3 regions of the Pseudarthrobacter sp. RHLT1-30-1 genome follow, and region 3 is predicted to be linked to each of the others. Evidence: riboswitches for the same ligand, from Rfam matches in the RefSeq annotation. Region 3 holds a riboswitch; each other region holds the start of a gene.
What was found. Region 3 has a riboswitch for cyclic di-AMP ahead of AC50YM_RS00075 (aggregation-promoting factor C-terminal-like domain-containing protein). Riboswitches for the same ligand answer to the same signal wherever they lie in the genome.

Region 1 (6,267 bases), on a different contig from region 3:
GAGAAGACACAGGCTGCCGCTCTGGCGATCATCGCGGATGAGGGGGTGGCGGCCACTGGCCGGGTGGTGCAAAGTGATTCGGCGGCGTCTGCAGTGCTCGACGCCGCCACGGGTGCGGATCTTGTAGTCGTTGGCTCCCGCGGACACGGGGGATTCCCCGGCCTCCACCTGGGTTCGGTCTCCGCCCAGGTCAGCGGCCATGCCGCGTGCCCGGTTGTGGTCGTCCCGCCCAGGGACGCTTAGGCGTTTCGCCCAGGGCCGCTCGGGGTGGGTGCGCCAGCGCAATCCCAGTTCGGCATCCGGCTCTGCAGCAGCCGTTGTCAGCGTGTTGCGGAACGCCTACGATGTGCCCACAGCCCCACTCTGGGGACCAACTCCGGGACGTGCCCCTAAGGGTTTCGAAGACACCGTTGTGTGCCCGAGTCCTGGACATCACAGGACGGGAAGACCATGGCCAAATATCTGTTCGAAGCGAACTACGTCGGAGAAGGCATTAAGGGCCTCATGCGCGAAGGGGGCACGAAGCGCCGTGACGCGCTGGTCGAAGCCCTCAAGTCTGTGGGCGGCTCACTCGAGTGCTTCTACTACGCTTTTGGCGAGACCGACGTGCTGGGGGTCTTCGAGGTACCGGGGCCGGCCGACGCGGCGGCGCTTTCCCTCATGATCAATTCCACTGGCTCCGTGAACGTGCGCCTGAAACCGCTTATGGCTCCAGAAGAACTTGACGAAGCAGCCAAGAAGACACCGTCCTACCGGGCACCAGGTCAGTAAAGCGCGAACAGCTGCCGGCCACTCCGCCTGTTTAGGCTGCCAACGGTCTCCTGGAGCGCGAGTGGTGGAGCAGCTTCAGGTGATGAAGGAGCTCCCGACGCTCGCGACTGAGGATCTGTGTGCGCCGGTCCGGGGGCTTGTCGGCACCCCTTGTTCCGGGAATCTTTCCGGACGTCGTTCCGGGCAGGGGTGGTGCGGTGGAGCGGCCAGGGAACGGGCCACCTCGGTGACCACGCCCCTGCCAGCTGCTGCCGGAGCCACGTCGGGCCCCTGATTGCCGTCCACAAAAACAGGCTATCGGGCACCTGCGACAAATACCGGTCCCGGCCATGCGAAAGAATGACCCCATGAGCGTTGCCGGAGAATTCATTGACGAGGCACTCCATCGGGAGTCGTCCTGGAGCCGCGCCGAGGAATCCGAAGCACGGCACGGCAGCGATCACCGCTACTACGGAGCGTCTGTCGGTGCCGTGCGGGGAACGATCCGGGACGCCCTCCGCCGGCACCCGGAACTGACGCACGATGACGTCACAGCGCTGAGCTCCGAGTTGTGGGAGGTGCCCGTCTTCGAACGCCGCCTCGCCGCCGTCGTGCTCCTGCAGTCGAGCGTCGGGCTGCTCACCAACACGGACCTCACCCGGATCGAAGGCTTCGTGCGGAGCGCACGGGTGGGCGTGCTGGTCGATCCGCTCGCCGTCGACGTCATCGGCCCGCTGATTGCCCGGCTCGACGTCGTGGCCCGGGTGCGTGCCGACAGTGTCCTGGACCGGTGGATCCGGGATCCCGACAACTGGCTGCGCCGGGCTGCCCTGCTTTCCCCGCTCCGCGAGCTCCGTACCGGCGCCGGGGACTGGCCCCGGTTCGTGCGCCATGCCCGTCTCGTGCTGAGGGAGTCGCCCCAAACGGAAGCGCCGGCGGGCGACGGCGGCGAGGTTGCCGCCGAAGCGGTCTCCCGGGTGCTCACCGAGCTGGCCAGGCACCGGCCGGAATTGGAATTCTGACCGCCCGGGGAGGAATCGTGATCGTCCCGTTCTGGAAGACTGGCGTTATGAAGGCAGCGTCCGACGGGAAAAGTGCCACGCTCGTGTTCATTCACGGCGGCGGCGTAGGACCCTGGATGTGGGCGGAGCAAATTGCCTACTTCGCTCGTTATTTCACCGTCCTGACCCCTACCCTTCCGGGGCATCATCCGCAGCGCCAAGGCAGGTTTTCCACCCATGTTCAGGCGGCAGCCGCAGTCGCAGAGGAGACCGGCCTTCTGGAACAACCCGGGCCCGTCACCGTCATTGGACATTCCCTCGGCGGTCAAACGGCGATTCAACTGGCGGCGTCCTACCCCGGCCATGTCGAGCGCCTCGTGGTGGTCAGCTCTCTTTTGAGCCCGTGGCGCGGAGCGACGGCGCTCAGCCTGCTCGCCGCGGGGTCCGCACCGCTGTCGAGGAACCGTCGCTTCGCTCACGCCCAGGCGGCGCAACTCGGCATCCCCTCATCGATGTTCGAGGACTACTTCGCCCTGTCCCGGGCCGTGTCCGCCGGAACGCTCAGGCGCTTAATCCTGGCAAATTTCTCGTTCGCCGTTCCTCCTGAGGTCCTGGGATCCTCCCGGCCGGTCCTCCTCATGGCGGGGGACAAGGAGGAACACAGACTCTTACGCGTCATGGAACACTACCAATCGAAATTCCGGAACTGCAGCTTCGAGATCCACCAGCGTGTAGGGCATGGAATGCCTTTCACTCAACCCGGGCGGTTCAACGCCGCCCTTCACGACTGGCTGGACTCCGCCCGGCCGGCCTAGTATTGCCGTCATAACGCCGGCCGCAGCCCTGCCCCTGACAAGCGCTTCCAAGACGAGACGAAGAGCGCGGCCGCGGCCGGTGGTGCAATGAAAGCGGCCATCGTCACCAGCTGGAGTCCGACAATTGAACCGGCGAGACCGAACAGCGCTGTCACGCCGACGCGGAGCAAGGCCCCCCGGGAATGAGCCGTCCGAAAGGCAGCGAGACCGCGAAGCCCATCAGGGTTGCTGCAGCAAGGATGAGCGGCCACTGTGTGGGATGCCCGGCCCCAAGAAATTGAGCGGCCGCCTCCACGACAAGACTCGCGCAACACAGCACTACCGACCACCGCATGATGCCGCCGAAACGCGGGGCGAGCACAATCCCGGCCGCGAGGGTCGCAGGAATGGCCGCCAGCGCGCCGGCGGCCAGACCGAGGTTCATGGCGTGGGTGGAATCGCTAACCATCGGCGCCCAGCTACGCCCGGAGAAGGCAAACACAGCGCAGCCCAGGCCCGCAACCAGCGTCACCAGCGCGGCCGCGCATGCTGCAGCGTCCCTCCGCCGAGTCCAAGCCGCCACCGGCATCAGCGGGGACGGTCGCACTGCTGCCCGGACGGCGTCGCGCCGTGCTGCGGGAGGCTTCGCACTGTCCCATCGCAGAGCGATGACAAGCAGCACGACGGCGCCCAGTGCGCTGGCCAGGGGAGCCATCAGCGTTAGTGCGCCGAGGAGAAGCGCAAAAGGCGCTGCCAGGACTGTACTTTGCACGAGGCGGATGGGCAGGGAGCGCCGCCTGCTCAGCGCCGAGCCGACCGGTGCCACAAGACAGATCGTGCCAGCAATCCACGCGAGAATCAGGAACAGCAGGGTCGACGAACCAAACCAGCTGCGGCCCAGACCCGCATCAGCTTCGTCGAAACCGACCGACCAACTCTTTGCCGTCAGTGCCGCCAAACCACACGCCAGGAAGGCACTAGCCGCAGTGAACGATGCCGCCGGGGCGGAGAGCCGCCCCGCTCGATGCAGGAGCACGACGGCGGAGAGGGCTGCAGCCAGCGGGCCGATGAAGACGGCCAACAAGAGCCGAACCAGGCCGGCTCCGGGGAGCATCATCGCGTTGGTCAACAAGAGCGCGGTGGAAACACTGAACGCGGTCACGGCTGCCGCTGCGAAACCCGCGGACCAGCGATCGATCATCGCTTGCCGGGGCGGGGCTCCACCACGGCGTAGGCCCTTTCATCGAAGAACTCCCAACCGGTGACGACCATAAAGCCCAGGGCATCCACCCGGTCGTTCAGGACATGGACGTCGAAGCCGCCGTCGCGGGGTTCGGCGTCCCACGTGGACACGTGAACTTCCCCGGTGTCGAGCACCAGCAGTTCGGTATTGACGTTGAAGTCCTCCGGCGGCTGAATGCTCAGCTGGCAGATGGCAACACAGTGCCTGGGCACGTCGGGGCTGTTCATTGTCTGGCCTCCGTTTCGGCGGAACGGTGATGGCATCATCCTATGCCTGGGGACCCGTCGACGAAGGGCATTCCTGGCCCGCCAGCGCCCGCATGTGATACCTCGATGTGACTTGTCGTAATCATTCCGTTACCGTTGATGGGTGCCTGTTGTTTCCGAGACAGGTTCTCCCCTGCCGATTGCCTAACTCTGCCGCGGCGTGGGGATAACTCGCAGCAACGTCCGGCAGAGACGGGGAAACCAATTTTGACCCGCTGTTCTCCAGGGGTCTTGGGGTGAAGCCGCACGGCCCGCTATGTCGGGCCCGCGTGCGGCCGGGTGCCTCCCATCCGAATCCGACAGCTCACCTCGCAGGCATTGGGAGAGGCTTTTTCAATGACTTTTAGCAATACCCGTGCGCCCAAACACGCCGCCCTACGCAACAACCGCCGCACCGCCGGCACCGTCGGCCGCCAGGCCGCAGTCCTCGTCGCCGCTTCCGGAATGGTGCTTAGCGGCGCCATGGCCGCCAACGCCGCCGAGGCGCCGGCCCAGCGCGACTCTGCACCCGCAACGTCCGTTGACGTGCAGGGCCAGGTCTCCGCGCCGGTGCTGGCCGACTCGGCCGTCCAGATCACGTTCGAACGCCCGGCCGTTGAGACGTCGCCTGCTCCCGTGGTGGAGGCACCCAAGCCCGTAGCCGCTCCGAAGGCGGCAGCTGCTGTTGCCGCTCCGAAGGCACCGGCAGCAGCTGTGGCCCCCGCGGCCGCTAAAGCAACCGTCAAGGTCCAGGCAGCCCCGGCCCCCGCCGCGGCTCCGGCAGCCGGTGGAGTCAACGCCACGCTGCTGGCCGTGGCCTACGGCCAGATCGGCATCACGCAGGACTGCACCGCGATGGTCGAGAAGGCCCTGAACGCGGCCGGCATCCCGGTCGGTGACATCGGCCCGCAGGCTTTCCTGAAATACGGCTCGGTCGTCGCCACGCCCCAGCCCGGCGACATCATCGTCCAGTCCGGCCACGTTGCCATCTACGCCGGCAACGGCCAGGCCATCAGCGGCGGCATGAACGGCGTCAACGCCACCATGACGCACCCGCTTTCCTGGCTGACCGCCACCGGCCCGGTGACGTTCGTCCGCGCAGGCTAGCACCACCAGCGCCTAGCACCACCCAGCGCACAGTCGGCCGGTCGATCAGTTGCCTTGGGGGCAGCGGATCACCGGCCGTCTGCGTCGCCGGACTCCGACTCTAGTGCGTAGCGAAGCAGCACCACACCGTTGCCAAACGTACGGCTCGCCAGCAGACGGAGCGGCGTCATCGCATCCGTTTCCGGAAAAAGGGGCTTTCCCCGACCGATGAGGACCGGGTGCACATAGATCCGGTACTCGTCGATCAGACCTAGCCGCCTGAAAGCCGCTGCGAGTTCGGCGCCACCGAGTGCGAGGTCACCGCCAGGCTGTTCCTTGAGCCGCACCACGTCCTCGGCGACGACCTCGTGCACCACGTCGGTGTTCCAGTCCGCCGTGGCCAGGGTCCGGGAATAGACGATCTTGGGCTTGTCCCGCCAGATCCCCGCGAACTCAACCTCCGCAGGAGCGCTCGAAGGGTCCTCGTCCGCTGTCGGCCAGTAGTCGGCCATCAGCTCATAGGTGACGCGGCCGTCCAGGAAGGCGCCCATGGTCCGCAGCTCATCGTTGAAGTGGGTGTGCAGTTCGTCATCGACCCGGTGCCAGCTCAGATCGTGCTGCGGACCTTCGAAATAGCCGTCCAGGGATACTTGCATCATAAAGATGACCTTGCGCATGCGGGCTCCTTTGCCGGGCTGCCGGGGTTCCAGCGTACGACGCGGACCGCGGCAGTGGGAGGGCGCCCGACGCCAGGCGGTACGTCTCGCCGCACAACGGCTTTGGCGGTTTTGGGGGCCCGCGGGCCCGCCGCCCCCGGGGGCCGGAAGGCAAATCCGGGATCACTTGGGCGCGGCCGCTTGCGCTAGGCTGAGCCCGGGGCAGAATAAGGAAATCTGAAGCCGCGCCGCGGTTCTGAATCAAGCGCGGTCCCTAGGTCAAGAAGGACAAGCATGCCAGCGAACCAGCCTGCGACGTCAGCCGACGTTGCGCTTCCGTCGATGCTGCGGCAATAGGCCGGATGGATTCCTGGGGTCCCGGCCGACACTACAGCAGCGGCCGTCATACAGCTGAATTCAACCGGAGTCCCTTGCGGGGCCTGCCGGGTTTTCCGGGCGGGATTAGACCGAAGTTCCTGATCGCGCTCGTCA
Region 2 (6,267 bases), on a different contig from region 3:
GCTGCCGTGAGGGGGTGCAGGTGTCATGCCCCCGAGGCTTCGCTGGCCGCGTAGTCCGTGGCGAGTTTGCGGGCTACGCCCATCGCGGCCTGCATGGAGACGGAATCCGTGGCCTGCCCGGAGCCGGAGGCCAAACCGGCCGCGAATCCGGCGATAAACGTCGTCAACGGTGCGGCCGGGCGCACCACGGAGTGAGCTGCCACTCCGGCGAGGGCCAGGACCTCGTTCACGTCAACCTCGACGTCTTCCAGTTCCAGGGCCTGAAGCAGGGCACGGCACCAGTCTTCGAGTGTTTCATCCTGGCTTTTCACCGTTTGCCTCCAAAGTTGAGTTCAGCTGGGGTCCCCGGGCCGGATGCCATGGTCTCGGCTGCCCCGTGCAGGACTGTCGCGTTCGGGACGGTCGTGTTCAGGACGGTCGCTGCCATGCCGGTCCGGCGGGCGGGTAACCCCTAATGCGGAGGCATCGTCCCAAGTGTCCACATCATCCGTGGACCCTTCGGGGACGCTTACTTCCCGCACCTCCAGCCTAGCAAGAAGCGCGAATACCGAGGCATTTTCGAGGGCACCGCGCCGGGCTGCATCGGCCGCGCGCCGTTGTAGCACAGCTGTGCGATATAAGCCCATGAGAGGTTGCCGGTGTCCATCACGAGACACTGCCATGAGCCCGTCGTGCACCTCCGCTTCGGCGGCCGCGCCGAGCAACGCCCGGATGGCGGCGCCCGCCCCGGGCATGTCGCAGGCAAGGACGAGGGTGAAGGGCGCGGCGGAAGGGTGGCGCGGGTCGTGGGCGCGGTTCCGTTCCAGGGCGGCGAGTCCTGCCGCGATGGCGGCGGCAGGCCCGGCAAAGGGCGGATCCTCCCGGCATCTGACCACACCGTCCGGCAGGGTGCCGGGGTCGGGCCCGACGACGGCGACCGCCGCCGCCCCGCGGGCGGCCCGAAGGGCGAGCTCAAGGAGGGTGGCGCCGTCGTGCATCAGGCCCGACTTGGGCACCCCGCCCAGCCGGGATGACCTCCCCCCGGCGAGGATGACAGCATCAAATTCCACCCGCCCAGCCTAGCGCGGCCCTGCAGACTGCCACTCCGGCCGGACCGGATCCCCGGACCGGCCGAGATCGGACCGGACCGCCGGACCGGATCAGGCAGCAGATTCCGGCAGCAGGAAAGGGTCCCAGGCCGGCGTCGGCTTCTCCAGTTCCTTGATCTGCCAGGTTGTCCCGCGGGGCGGCGCCGGGCTGAAGCCCAACTTCCAGCCCATTTCACCCGGCGTGTGGTCCCCTTTGGCATTGTTGCAGCGCAGGCAGGCCGCGACGAGGTTCTCCCAGGAATCCGCACCACCCCTGGATTTGGGTTGGACATGATCAATGGTGTGCGCCGCCTTCCCGCAGTACGCGCAACGGTGTCCGTCCCGGCGAAGCACGCCGCGGCGGCTGACAGCCGTTATGTTGTTGTACCGGGGCCTGATGTAGCGATTCAGCAGAATCACCGAGGGCCGGCCAAGGACGTCCTGGGGCCCGACGACAGGAGTGTCGCCTTCCGCCACGACGCTGGCCTTTCCGGTCAGCACCAGCACGAGTGCCCGGCGGAAAGTGACAACCGCCAGCGGTTCATATCCAGCATTTAGAACGAGAGTGCGCATCCGCATACCTCTTCACGGCCGCACCCGCCAGGGGCACGAGGGCCGGCTGCCCTCTGCTTGGTCGGGCTATGGACAAAACAAGAGTAAACACGGAGGTGCCGATTTACCGAATATTTTTCCCGCGCCGCGACCGCAGCCCTCGAAAGTTCACCCGGCGGCAATGCAAAAGGACCCCCGCCAAACGGCGGGGGTCCCTCGGGTTTGCTGCTGTGGTCTTAGGCGCCGACGCGGATGAAGACCGGGCCGGAGCCGACGTTGACGGACTGCAGGGACGTGGTCCCGCCGTTCCAGCCGCCGTGGACGGCCATGCCGTTGCCGACGTAGACAGCGATGTGGGCCATGCCCGAGCCGCCGTTCTGGTAGTACGCGAGGTCGCCGGAGCGTGCCTCGGCGGCGCTCACGGTGCGGCCGAGGGACAGGTAACCTGCCGGCCAGCCGTGGTAGTTGATGCCGGCAGCAGCCAGCGCGTTGGTAACGAGGGCGGTGCAGTCCTGGCCAATACCGAGCTGGGCGTAGGCAGCGGCGGCGATCGTGGCGCCCATGCCGCTGGCGACGGCGGGTGCCTTGGTGCTGGCAGTTGAGGCGGCCGCCAGGGTGGCGCCACCGACCTTGGTGCCGGAGGTCTTGGCAGCGGGTGCTTCCTCGACCTTGACGACGGGCTTGGGGGCCTCGACGACGGGGGCCGGGGAGGTGGTGACGGCCGGCTTCTCGTAGGAGATGGCGATCGTGGAGGCAGCCGAGATGGTCGCCGGGGAAGCAGCCTGAACCTCAAGGGTGGAAGCGGAGGTGGCTTCGCGCTGGACATTGGCCTCAGCAGCGTTGGCTGCGATACCGCTGGTCAGGACGAGGCCGGAGGCAGCAACGATGACGGCTGCCTGGCGACCCATGCCGCCGGCGTTGTCGCCGACAGCTTTGGCAATGACGGCCAGCGAGTTGGTCTTGGTGACCTCGGCGCGGTGCCGTGCGTTTGCACGAGTAGTCATTAAGTTCTCTCTTTCGTGATCCTGGGTCCGCGCTTTTTGGGCGCGGTCTGAGGACGCTCCGGCATCTTGGGGGTACGCCGGATCGCCCCGAAATGGGTTACTTAGCGAAGGGTGTACTGCGAAGACGCGCCAAAAGCGGGAACTGCTTGCAGGTGCATGGCCTGCGGGCCGGACTCAGCAGAAATTGAGTCGGCGGTATGGAATCCGTTCCGGGCACCGGCAAGGGCGACACGGCGGTTGGATTCCAGCGGGCTCGTAAGAGCCGCGCGAGCGCGGTTAAGCGCAGCATTGTGGCGTGAAGACACGAAAGTAGCCTCTCCCAATGCCTGCGAGGTGAGCTGTCGGATTCGGATGGGAGTCACCCGGCCGCGCTGCTTCCTGGGAAGCATTGCGACTTAACCCCAAGGTCTTCTTGCGAAGACCAAAATTGGTTCCCCCGCCCCTGCCAGACGATGTCATGCGAACGGACCTTGAGCGGTGGCAGAGCTAGGCAATCCACTCAAGAGCGCCAACTTCGGAAAAGTTGGCGTAGCTCAAACGGTACAGCAGTTGGGAGGCAATGTCACATTCAGATCACGGCGTGTCACAAGAATGCGAGAGCGTCCCATCAGCTCTTAGAGCCAGCCGGTCGGATCGACGACTTCGCCGTTGACCATGACTTCAAAGTGCAGGTGGCAGCCGGTGGAGGCGCCAGTGGTGCCGCTCATTGCCACGACATCGCCGCGGGAGACCTGCTGGCCCACCTTGACGGTGGCTGACGACAGGTGGTTGTAGGTGGTCTCCAGGCCGTTGCCGTGGTCGATCACCACCCGGTTTCCGCCGCCATAGGGATGCCATCCGGTGAACGTCACGGTGCCGCTGGCGGCCGCAAGGACGGCGCTGCCGCACTGGGCGGCATAGTCCTGGCCGCGGTGGAATTCCCCGGAGCCGCCGGTAATGGGGCTGACGCGGTAACCGAAGGGTGACGCGGTTATCAGCTGGGCGAGGGGCGCCCCGAGGCTGCCCGCGGAGGCTGCACGGGTGATCGAGCCGGCGGACTGCGCGCTCAGCAACTGCTTGAGCTTTCCGTCCGGGTCACCCTGGGTGGTGACGGCGCTGCGGCTGAAGTCAATCTTGGCGTCGTCGGCCGTGATGTCCGGCTGGACCGCGGCGGAGATGGAACCGGCGGCGGAGGTGTCCGTGGCCATGACCGGGCCCGTCGCAGGGACGGCGACAGTGAGGACCAGTCCCGTGGCGGCCAGGGCGAGGCCGGCCTTTTGCCCCACGCCGCTGGCGGCCGCGAAGTCAGTTACCTGCCGGAACGGGCTGCGGCGGTCCCGGCGTGCGTCGCGGTGCGCGTCACGTGGGCGGTCTGCCGGCAAGGCGACGGCCGGACGGGGCTCCGGAGCAGGACCGGTCGCACGACGGCGGCCCCTGGCGGTCTGGGTGGTCAAAAGGTTCCTCTCTGGAGAGCCTGCGAAGTTAGCTGTCGGATTCGGGTCAGAGAGTTCAAAGACCCGGTCCGCCGTGGCAAGAATCCAGGCACAAAGGGACCCGAAGGGTCCATCGGTGGAGGGTACTTGCCGCTGACGGACTTCACCCCAAGGCTGTTGAACAGCCGGAAGTGGTTCCCCCGCCCCTGCCAGAAAGGTGGTTCTGTTACTGATCCGCTGGCAGAGCTCGGCTTCGGATCAGGTAACGCTTTGGTATCGGTACTAGAGACCAACTATAGGCGATGAAGCCATTCAGAGATAAATCCGTTATGGAACCTGTGCGCAACTCAGGGGTGGTCCCCTCAGCGGACAGCTAATACCGGTGAAGCGGCGTTAATCGACGGTAACGAAGACGTGGGCTGCAACCTCGGGCGGCAGCTCCAGCGCGCCTTCGATCTCCGGCACCCGCACCGAGATGTATTCGCCCACCCGCTCCAGCGAAACACTGGCGCCAGGGCGGATGCCTCCCTCGTCCAGTTGGACGAGCAGTTCCGGTTCCACCTGGATGGGCTCCGCGAGCCGGCTCACCCTGATCCGGGAATCCGGCCCGTAGCCTGCCATGGCGTCAAGCAGGTTCACGACGACCGGAGCGTTGGGCTCGGACGCCAGGCCGCCCAGTTCCGCGAGGCCGGGAATCGGGTTGCCGTACGGCGAGACCGTGGGGTGGTTCAGCAGGTCGAAGATCCGCCGCTCCACCCGTTCGCTCATAACGTGCTCCCAGCGGCAGGCTTCCTCATGGACATAGGCCCAGTCGAGGCCGATCACGTCGGCCAGCAGCCGCTCGGCGAGGCGGTGCTTGCGCATCACCCCAATGGCACGTTTCCGGCCGGTTTCGGTCAGTTCAAGGTGCCGGTCGCCGGTAACAACGACCAGGCCGTCGCGCTCCATGCGTCCAACGGTCTGGGAAACGGTCGGGCCGGAGTGGCGCAGCCGCTCGGCGATGCGGGCGCGCAGGGCAACAATGTTTTCTTCTTCAAGTTCGAGAATGGTCCGGAGATACATCTCGGTTGTATCGATCAGGTCCGTCATTCAGCTCAGCTCCTCGAGCGCCGTCCTTGCGTGATTCCCACGGTACCGCCTGCGGCTGGCGCCCTCGCGGGGTCCGCTACGTTCGCAGGCCAGCTTAGCCTATTTTGAATTACTCCGGATAATCTCAATGACCGGACTGTGACGGTCTCTTTTCCCTGCGGCGCCCGGCAGTCAGGCAGAATGAAACGGTGGCTCCGCCGCAGCCATCCTGCCGGGCCGCCCCGAGCCGCACCTCGTACCTGCCGAAAATTGGAGCCACAGTGAGCGACACCAGCATCACGATTCCCGCAAATCTCCTGCCCAAGGACGGCCGGTTCGGCGCCGGACCGTCCAAGGTCCGTCCCGAACAGCTGGCGGCCTTGGCCGCGTCGTCGAAGCTGCTGGGCACGTCCCACCGGCAGGCGCCGGTCAAGAACCTTGTGGGATCGGTCCGGACCGGGCTCAGCGAGTTTTTCCGCGCCCCCGAGGGCTACGAGGTCATCCTGGGTGTCGGCGGGTCCACCGCGTTCTGGGACATCGCGAGCTTCGGCCTGGTCGAGAACAGGGCACAGCACTTGTCCTTCGGCGAGTTTGGCTCAAAGTTTGCCGCCGCCACCAACAAGGCACCGTTCCTCGCGGACTCTTCCATCATCAAGTCCGAGCCCGGCACGCGCCCGGCCGCCCGGGCCGAGGCCGGCGTCGACGTCTACGCCTGGCCGCAGAACGAAACGTCCACGGGCGTGGCTGCTCCGGTCCGGCGCGTGGTGGGTGCCGACGCGGACTCCCTCGTCCTGGTGGATGCCACCTCGGCTGCCGGCGGGCTCGACGTCGACGTCGCTGAAGCGGACGTTTACTACTTCGCCCCGCAGAAGAACTTCGCCTCCGACGGCGGCCTGTGGCTGGGCCTGTTCTCCCCGGCAGCGCTGGAACGCGCGGCGCGGATCAAGGCCGGCGGACGCTGGATCCCGGACTTCCTGGACCTCCAGACGGCGATCGACAACTCACGGCTGAACCAGACCTACAACACGCCGGCACTGGCCACGCTCGTCACCCTGGACGCCCAGGTGCAGTGGCTCAATGCCAGCGGCGGGCTCGACTTCGCCTCGGCACGGACCGCGGATTCGGCCGGCCGCATCTACCGCTGGGCCGAGGCATCGGAATACG
Region 3 (6,267 bases):
TCCTGCAGGCCCAAGGCCGGATCCGCAGGGTCCCGGTCAATGGGCGCCTGGACCTGCAGCGCTATGCCTACGAGCTCTGGAACCTGCCGCCGAGCCCGCTGGACGACGAGGAAACCCGCGCAGAGCTGATCCGCCGCTACCTGGGCTGGACTGGCGGCGCGACCTTCAAACAGTCCCAGTGGTTTACCGCCTTCACCGTGGCCCAGAGCAAAGCGGCGCTGGCTGCGGTCGGCGCGTTGGAGGTTGCCACCGCCGCCGGGGACATCCTGTGGATGCTGCCCGACGACGTCGAAGGGCTCGCCACGTTCCAGGAACCGGCGGATGAACAGATCCAACTGCTGGCCGGCACGGACTCACTCGCGCTGCTGCGGCGGAACGCCGCGGACCTGCTGGCCGACGAAGACCAGCACACCAAGGCCATCGGCTCGCTGGCGCTGCAGGCGGACCTCCCGGACCATCCCATCTTCGACCGGGGCCGGATTATCGGGCTGTGGCAGTACGATCCCGGCCAGGAACTGATCGTGCCCTGGGTTTTCCACGGCCCCACAGCCGCCGTGACCCGCCGGATCGCCGAAGTCGAGGCGTGGATCCGCGAGGACCTCGGAGACTTCCGCGCCTTCAGCCTCGACTCGCCCGCCACCCGGCAACAGCGGACCGACGCCCTGGCGGCGTCGGCAGCAGCGTCGGCAGCAGCCTCCGCGGCCGGCCGGTAGCACGGCCGGGACCGGAACTCGCGATGGCCAGGGTTCAGGAGCCACGGTGTCCGGCGAAGAAGTCCCGCAGCAGCTCCGCGCACTCGTGCTCGCGGATCCCGCCATACACTTCCACCCAGTGGTTGAGGCGGCGCTCGCGGAGGATGTCGAACACGGATCCGGCGGCGCCGGCCTTTTCGTCCCAGGCGCCGAACACGACCCGGGGGATCCGGGCCAGCACCACGGCCCCGGCGCACATGGCGCAGGGCTCCAGCGTCACCACCAGCGTGCAGTCCTCCAGACGCCAACCGTCACCGGCCATTCCGCCCTGCGCACTCCGTTCCTGCAGCCGGACGGCCGCCTCGCGGATGGCCACCATCTCAGCGTGCGCCGTCGGGTCCCCAAGTGCTTCGCGTTCGTTGCGTCCGCTGCCCAGCACGGTCCCGTCCGGACCGATAACGACGGCGCCGATCGGCACGTCGGCCGTGGCCAGCGCGGCACGGGCCTCGATGAGGGCAAGGCCCATCCATTCGGCATGGCGGGGCTCGGGGGAGGTCATGGCTCAATGATAGTTTCGATGCTAAGCAAGCTGTGCAGCCAAGCGGCCGGCACCAACATTCGGGAGAGATCGTGAACAACGGGACAGTGGGCTGGATAACGCACCGTTGGGGGAAATGGGTGGTGCCGTACGCGGCGCTGTGGGCCACGATGCTCATCGGCGGCGTGGTGGTGCTGGTCCTGGCACTGCTGAGCGCCGAGGTCTATGACAACGTCGTGGACGAGGCCGGCCTGGCCAACCTGGACAAGCCCACCCTGGGGTTCATGGAACAGCTCCGCAGCCCCGGCCTGGACGCGTTTATCACCGGGTTCACCAACATCGGGGGCGGGATTGGGATGCCCATCCTGGGCAGTCTCCTGACCGCGTGGCTGATCTGGACCAGCCGGACCTGGCGGCCGCTGATCCTGATCGGAGGCGCCGCCGCCGTCTCGGTGACCGCGACATCCGTGGGCAAGAAGCTGATCGGCCGGACCCGTCCCGACCACGCCGACGCCGTCCCGCCCTACGAAGACTCGCCGTCGTTCCCAAGCGGCCACACCCTCAACACCACGGTTGTCATCGCACTTGTCGTCTACCTCGCCTGTCTGCAGATTGAAGGCACCCTGGCCCGGGTCGGCCTGATCGCGGCGGGGGCGGCCTTCATCTTCGCCATGGGCATGAGCCGGGTCTACCTGGGCCACCACTGGATGACCGATGTGATCATCGGCTGGGTGCTCGGGCTGGCCTGGGTCGGAATCGTGATCATGGCCCACCGGCTCTTCCACGCCCTGCGGCACCGCGAGCACGCCGGACCCGCGCCGACTTTTGACAACTCGGCCCACCTGACAGACGGCGCCGCCGGCAGGAGTCATCAATAGGAAACGAACGACGTCGGCGCCCGCGGTCCCACGGGCGGCGCACCATCCGTTGGGTGATAGTTTTGACCCATGCGCACTCTCGTTGTGGACCACCCGCTGGTCGCCCATAAGCTCACCGTTCTGCGGGACAAGAACACCCCGTCGCCGGTTTTCCGCCAGCTCACCGAGGAACTCGTCACGCTCCTGGCGTACGAGGCAACCCGCGAAGTCCGCACCGAACCGGTGACCATCGAGACCCCGGTCAGCACCACCATCGGCACGGCGTTCACTAAGCCCACGCCATTGGTCGTCCCCATCCTGCGCGCCGGACTCGGCATGCTCGAGGGCATGACCAAGCTGGTCCCCACGGCCGAAGTCGGCTTCCTGGGGATGGCCCGCGATGAAGAGACGCTGGACATCATCACCTACGCGGAGCGCCTCCCCGAGGACCTCACCGACCGTCAGATTTTCGTCCTGGACCCCATGCTCGCCACCGGCGGTACGCTGCGCGAGGCCATCAAGTTCCTCTTCAAGCGCGGTGCCTCCGACGTCACCTGCATCTGCCTGCTCGCGGCCCCGGAGGGTCTGGCGAAGCTGGAGGAAGAGCTCGCCGACGCGAACGTGACGATTGTGCTCGCCTCGATCGATGAGAAGCTCAACGAAAAGTCCTACATCGTCCCGGGCCTGGGCGACGCCGGCGACCGCCTCTACGGCGTGGCCGGCTAAGCCACCCGCGCGCTGCGAAGCTGCCCGCGTGGGCGGATTCCATTGAGATTTTCCTATCCCGGAGAGACCCTCCGGGACTAGCCTGAGCCCCATGGACTGGAAACTTGAACTCGTCTTTGTCCCGGTGTCCGATGTGGACCGCGCCAAGGATTTCTACGTCAACAAGGTGGGCTTCCACGCCGACTACGACGAGCGGCCGATGGACGGCATCCGCTTCGTCCAGTTGACCCCGCCCGGCTCAGCCTGCTCGATCGCCATCGGCGAGGGCCTCAATGAGGCGCCGCCGGGTACCGCCCCCAGCCTGCAGCTGGTGGTCAGCGACATCGGGGCGGCCCATCAGCAGCTCAAGGACAATGGTGTGGAGGTCAGCGACATCGACGTCCAGGATTGGGGGCACTTCGTCTATTTCGCCGATCCCGACGGCAATAAGTGGGCAGTGCAGTATATTCCCAACCGCCCGGGCGGCTGATCAGCAGCGTTGTTTCGCAGCAACGCTGCTTAGTACCAGTTATTGGCGTAGTGGAAGTTCAGGGCGCCACACGGCGAGCCGTAGCGATCCTTCACGTACTGCAAACCCCAGTTGATCTGCGTGCGGTAGTTGGTCCGGTAGTCCGCGCCGGCGCTGGCCATCTTCTCGGCCGGCAGGGACTGGACCACGCCGTAGGCACCGCTGCTCGAGTTGGTCGCGGTCGTTTCCCAGTCCGACTCCTTGGTCCAGAGCTTCATCAGGCAGGGCATCTGGCCGGCGGCCCAGCCGTAGGACCCCAGCTGGCCGGCCGCGTAAGCCTGCGCGCCGGCAGGGTCATTGACGGCAACCGGGGCAGGTGCCGGTGCGGGCTCCGGAGCCGGAGCCGGAGCCGGAGCCGGAGCGGCTGCCGGTGCCGGGGCAGCGGCTGGCGCGGCTGCCGGGGCGGGCGCTTCGGCCGCCTTCGCCTCGGCTGCCGGGGCGGCGGTTCCGGTCGGGACTACGGCCTGGTTGTCGACCCGGACGCGTTCAAAATCGAGGTGCGTCAACGGATCCGCCGTCGCGGCTGGTTGCGTGAGATTGCCCGTGCTGGCGTTGCGGGCGCCGGTTTCAGCCGCCTGGCCTGCGGCGCCGGCCCCCACGAGTACCGCGCAGGCGGCCACTACAACCGCCGCGCGGCGGCCGGTGGAGCCGACGCGGCCGGCGATCCGGGCCAGGCCCGAAGCGGGCGTGGCTGGTTCGGCGCGGTGGCGCGTTGGCTTGGAGCGGGTGGTGTTCTCGGCGCCGTCAGGGCGCGATTGTGCGTTGAAGTCGGTCATGATCGCCTCTCAACGCCTGCGGAGTTAGCTGTCGGGTTCGGGTGAGGTCACCCGGCCGCACGGAATTTCACGTGTCGGCTTCACCCCAAGGGCGCAAGATGCAAATGCCCGGGAACTCTGGGTTCCCCGCCTCTGCCTGGTCCAGCGGAATCCGGGAGGCGGCAGAGCTTGGCGTGCGTCCGGATGTGCGGCCTTAGTGATGGCCGCACCTAAAAACCGTACAGGACTTGGCCGGCTAAGTCACATTTGCATAACGGAGGTCACGACGGCGGCGTGGCGTCTTGCGCTTCCAGCGGCCGGTTGGCCTCGGTCGTCAGGGGAGTTGCCGGCAGCCGCACGGTGAATTCAGTCCGCCCCGGGCGGGATGCGACGCTTACGGTCCCGCCATGGGCAGCAATGATTGACTGCACGATGGACAAGCCCAGCCCGCTGGTTCCTTCGGCGGATGCGCTGGTGACCGTGGCAGCGGCGCCGGAAGCAGCAGGCAGGCGCGGCGGGTGAAGGGGAGGGCGCGGAAGGGGCCGCCGCCCGTGCGCCGGCGACGCAGCAGGCACTGGATTCTTCCGGGAGGCGTCCGCGCGAGTGAAACGCGCGAACACGCGGTCCACAAATTCGGGAGCGATTCCGGGGCCGTTGTCTGTCACCGTCACGACGGCGCTCCCGTCCTGGGTGAGCTTCACGCCGGTCACGACCGTCGTGCCTGGCCCGGTGTGCTTCCGCGCGTTGGAGAGCAGGTTGGCCAGCACCTGGTGCAGCTGGGTCGCGTCGCCCCGGACCACCACGGGCTCCTCCGGGAGCTCCAGGTGCCAGATCCGGTCAGGGGCCATGACCTTCTCATCACTTACCGTCTCGATGGCCAGCTGGGTGAGGTCCACGTCGCTGAGCTTGAGCGGCTGGCCCTCATCCAGCCGCGCGAGCAGGAGCAGGTCCTCCACCAGGGTGGTCATCCGTTCGGACTGGCTTTGCACCCGGGCGAGGGACTTCTCGCCGTCGGGCGTGAAATGTTCGGTCATCCGCATCAGCTCGGTGTAGCCGCGGATGGCGGTCAAGGGTGTGCGCAGCTCATGCGAGGCGTCCGCCACGAACTGGCGGACTTTCATCTCGCTGTTCTGCCGTGCCTCCAGCGCGTTGGAGACGTTGTCCAGCATCAGGTTCAGGGCATGGCCGACGCTGCCCACCTCGGTTCCGGGATGCGCCGCGGACGCCGGAACCCGCATAGCCAGTCCCACCTCGCCTGCGTCGAGCGGCAGCCGGGACACCTGCGTCGCAACCTCGGACAGCTGGTCCAGTGGCTTCATGGTCCGGCGGATCAGTGCCGTGCCGGCCAGGCCGATCACGACCAGGCCGCCTGCTGAAACAAGCACCATGGTCCAGACCAGGGAGGCCAGCGTGTTTTGTTTTTCTGCGAGCGGCAGCCCGGTGACAATCACGTCGCCGTTTGGTGATTCGGCCGCAACCAGCCGGTAGGCTCCCGCGGAAAGGGTCCGGTCCACCGGCTCGCTGCGGGGGCTGAGTCCAAGGAGAACTTCGTCGTCTTCGTTGGTGAGGGACTTACGGGTGGCGTCCTCGCCCAGGAACCCTGCGCTGCGGACTGAATCTTCATCGATCCGCGCATTCAGCGTGCCGATTCCCTGGCCCCGCGCCTCAAGGGGATCTGTGCGGCCGCCGGCGCGGCCAGAATCGCGGGCACGATCCTCTGCCTGCTGCAACTGCTTGTCGAGCTGTCTGGTCAGGAAGAGGTCCATCGAGGCATAACTGACGACGCCGACAGCACCGCAGATCGCCACGAGCAGGGCCATGGCGACCAGGACCAGCCGGGTGCGCAGGTGCCAGGTGGAGGGGTTGCGCCAAGTGAACCCGGAGGGACGAATCTCGCCGAAGCGTTCGGGCACGAATCAGTCCGCCGGCTTCAGGACATAGCCAGCGCCGCGCACGGTGTGGATCATGGGCGGGTAGTTGGCATCCACCTTCTTGCGGAGGTAGGAGATGTAGAGCTCCACGATGTTTGCCTGCCCGCCGAAGTCGTAGTCCCAGACCCGGTCCAGGATTTGGGCCTTGCTGACAACGCGTTTCGGGTTCTCCATGAGGTAGCGCAGCAGCTCGAACTGGGTGGCTGTAAGGTGGAGTTCCTCGCCGGCGCGCCGGACTTCCCTGGTGTCGATGTTCAGGA

Region 1: it holds a riboswitch for cyclic di-AMP, as region 3 does, so the genes downstream of both, AC50YM_RS10365 (hypothetical protein) here and AC50YM_RS00075 (aggregation-promoting factor C-terminal-like domain-containing protein) in region 3, are expected to answer to the same signal.
Region 2: it holds a riboswitch for cyclic di-AMP, as region 3 does, so the genes downstream of both, AC50YM_RS17185 (NlpC/P60 family protein) here and AC50YM_RS00075 (aggregation-promoting factor C-terminal-like domain-containing protein) in region 3, are expected to answer to the same signal.

Annotation. Positions count from the first base shown of each region.
Region 1 covers NZ_JBWZCG010000012.1:1,708-7,974, forward strand. The annotation lists gene AC50YM_RS10335 (universal stress protein) at 1-243, shown strand, start outside; gene AC50YM_RS10340 (GYD domain-containing protein) at 451-771, shown strand; gene AC50YM_RS10345 (DNA alkylation repair protein) at 1,119-1,772, shown strand; gene AC50YM_RS10350 (alpha/beta fold hydrolase) at 1,820-2,566, shown strand; gene AC50YM_RS10355 (hypothetical protein) at 2,718-3,707, opposite strand; gene AC50YM_RS10360 (hypothetical protein) at 3,743-4,015, opposite strand; cyclic di-AMP (ydaO/yuaA leader) riboswitch at 4,217-4,386, shown strand; gene AC50YM_RS10365 (hypothetical protein) at 4,391-5,140, shown strand; gene AC50YM_RS10370 (dihydrofolate reductase family protein) at 5,209-5,796, opposite strand; gene AC50YM_RS10375 (serine hydrolase) at 6,207-6,267, shown strand, end outside.
Region 2 covers NZ_JBWZCG010000028.1:21,516-27,782, reverse strand. The annotation lists gene AC50YM_RS17205 (molybdopterin molybdotransferase MoeA) at 1-27, opposite strand, end outside; gene AC50YM_RS17200 (DUF6457 domain-containing protein) at 24-311, opposite strand; gene mobA (molybdenum cofactor guanylyltransferase) at 333-1,049, opposite strand; gene AC50YM_RS17190 (HNH endonuclease) at 1,140-1,640, opposite strand; gene AC50YM_RS17185 (NlpC/P60 family protein) at 1,856-2,623, opposite strand; cyclic di-AMP (ydaO/yuaA leader) riboswitch at 2,933-3,091, opposite strand; gene AC50YM_RS17180 (M23 family metallopeptidase) at 3,238-4,056, opposite strand; cyclic di-AMP (ydaO/yuaA leader) riboswitch at 4,059-4,268, opposite strand; gene AC50YM_RS17175 (iron-dependent transcriptional repressor DtxR) at 4,429-5,124, opposite strand; gene serC (phosphoserine transaminase) at 5,385-6,267, shown strand, end outside.
Region 3 covers NZ_JBWZCG010000001.1:14,916-21,182, reverse strand. The annotation lists gene AC50YM_RS00100 (DNA glycosylase AlkZ-like family protein) at 1-713, shown strand, start outside; gene AC50YM_RS00095 (nucleoside deaminase) at 748-1,251, opposite strand; gene AC50YM_RS00090 (phosphatase PAP2 family protein) at 1,323-2,108, shown strand; gene upp (uracil phosphoribosyltransferase) at 2,178-2,813, shown strand; gene AC50YM_RS00080 (VOC family protein) at 2,905-3,282, shown strand; gene AC50YM_RS00075 (aggregation-promoting factor C-terminal-like domain-containing protein) at 3,312-4,097, opposite strand; cyclic di-AMP (ydaO/yuaA leader) riboswitch at 4,096-4,254, opposite strand; gene AC50YM_RS00070 (sensor histidine kinase) at 4,358-5,989, opposite strand; gene AC50YM_RS00065 (response regulator transcription factor) at 5,993-6,267, opposite strand, start outside.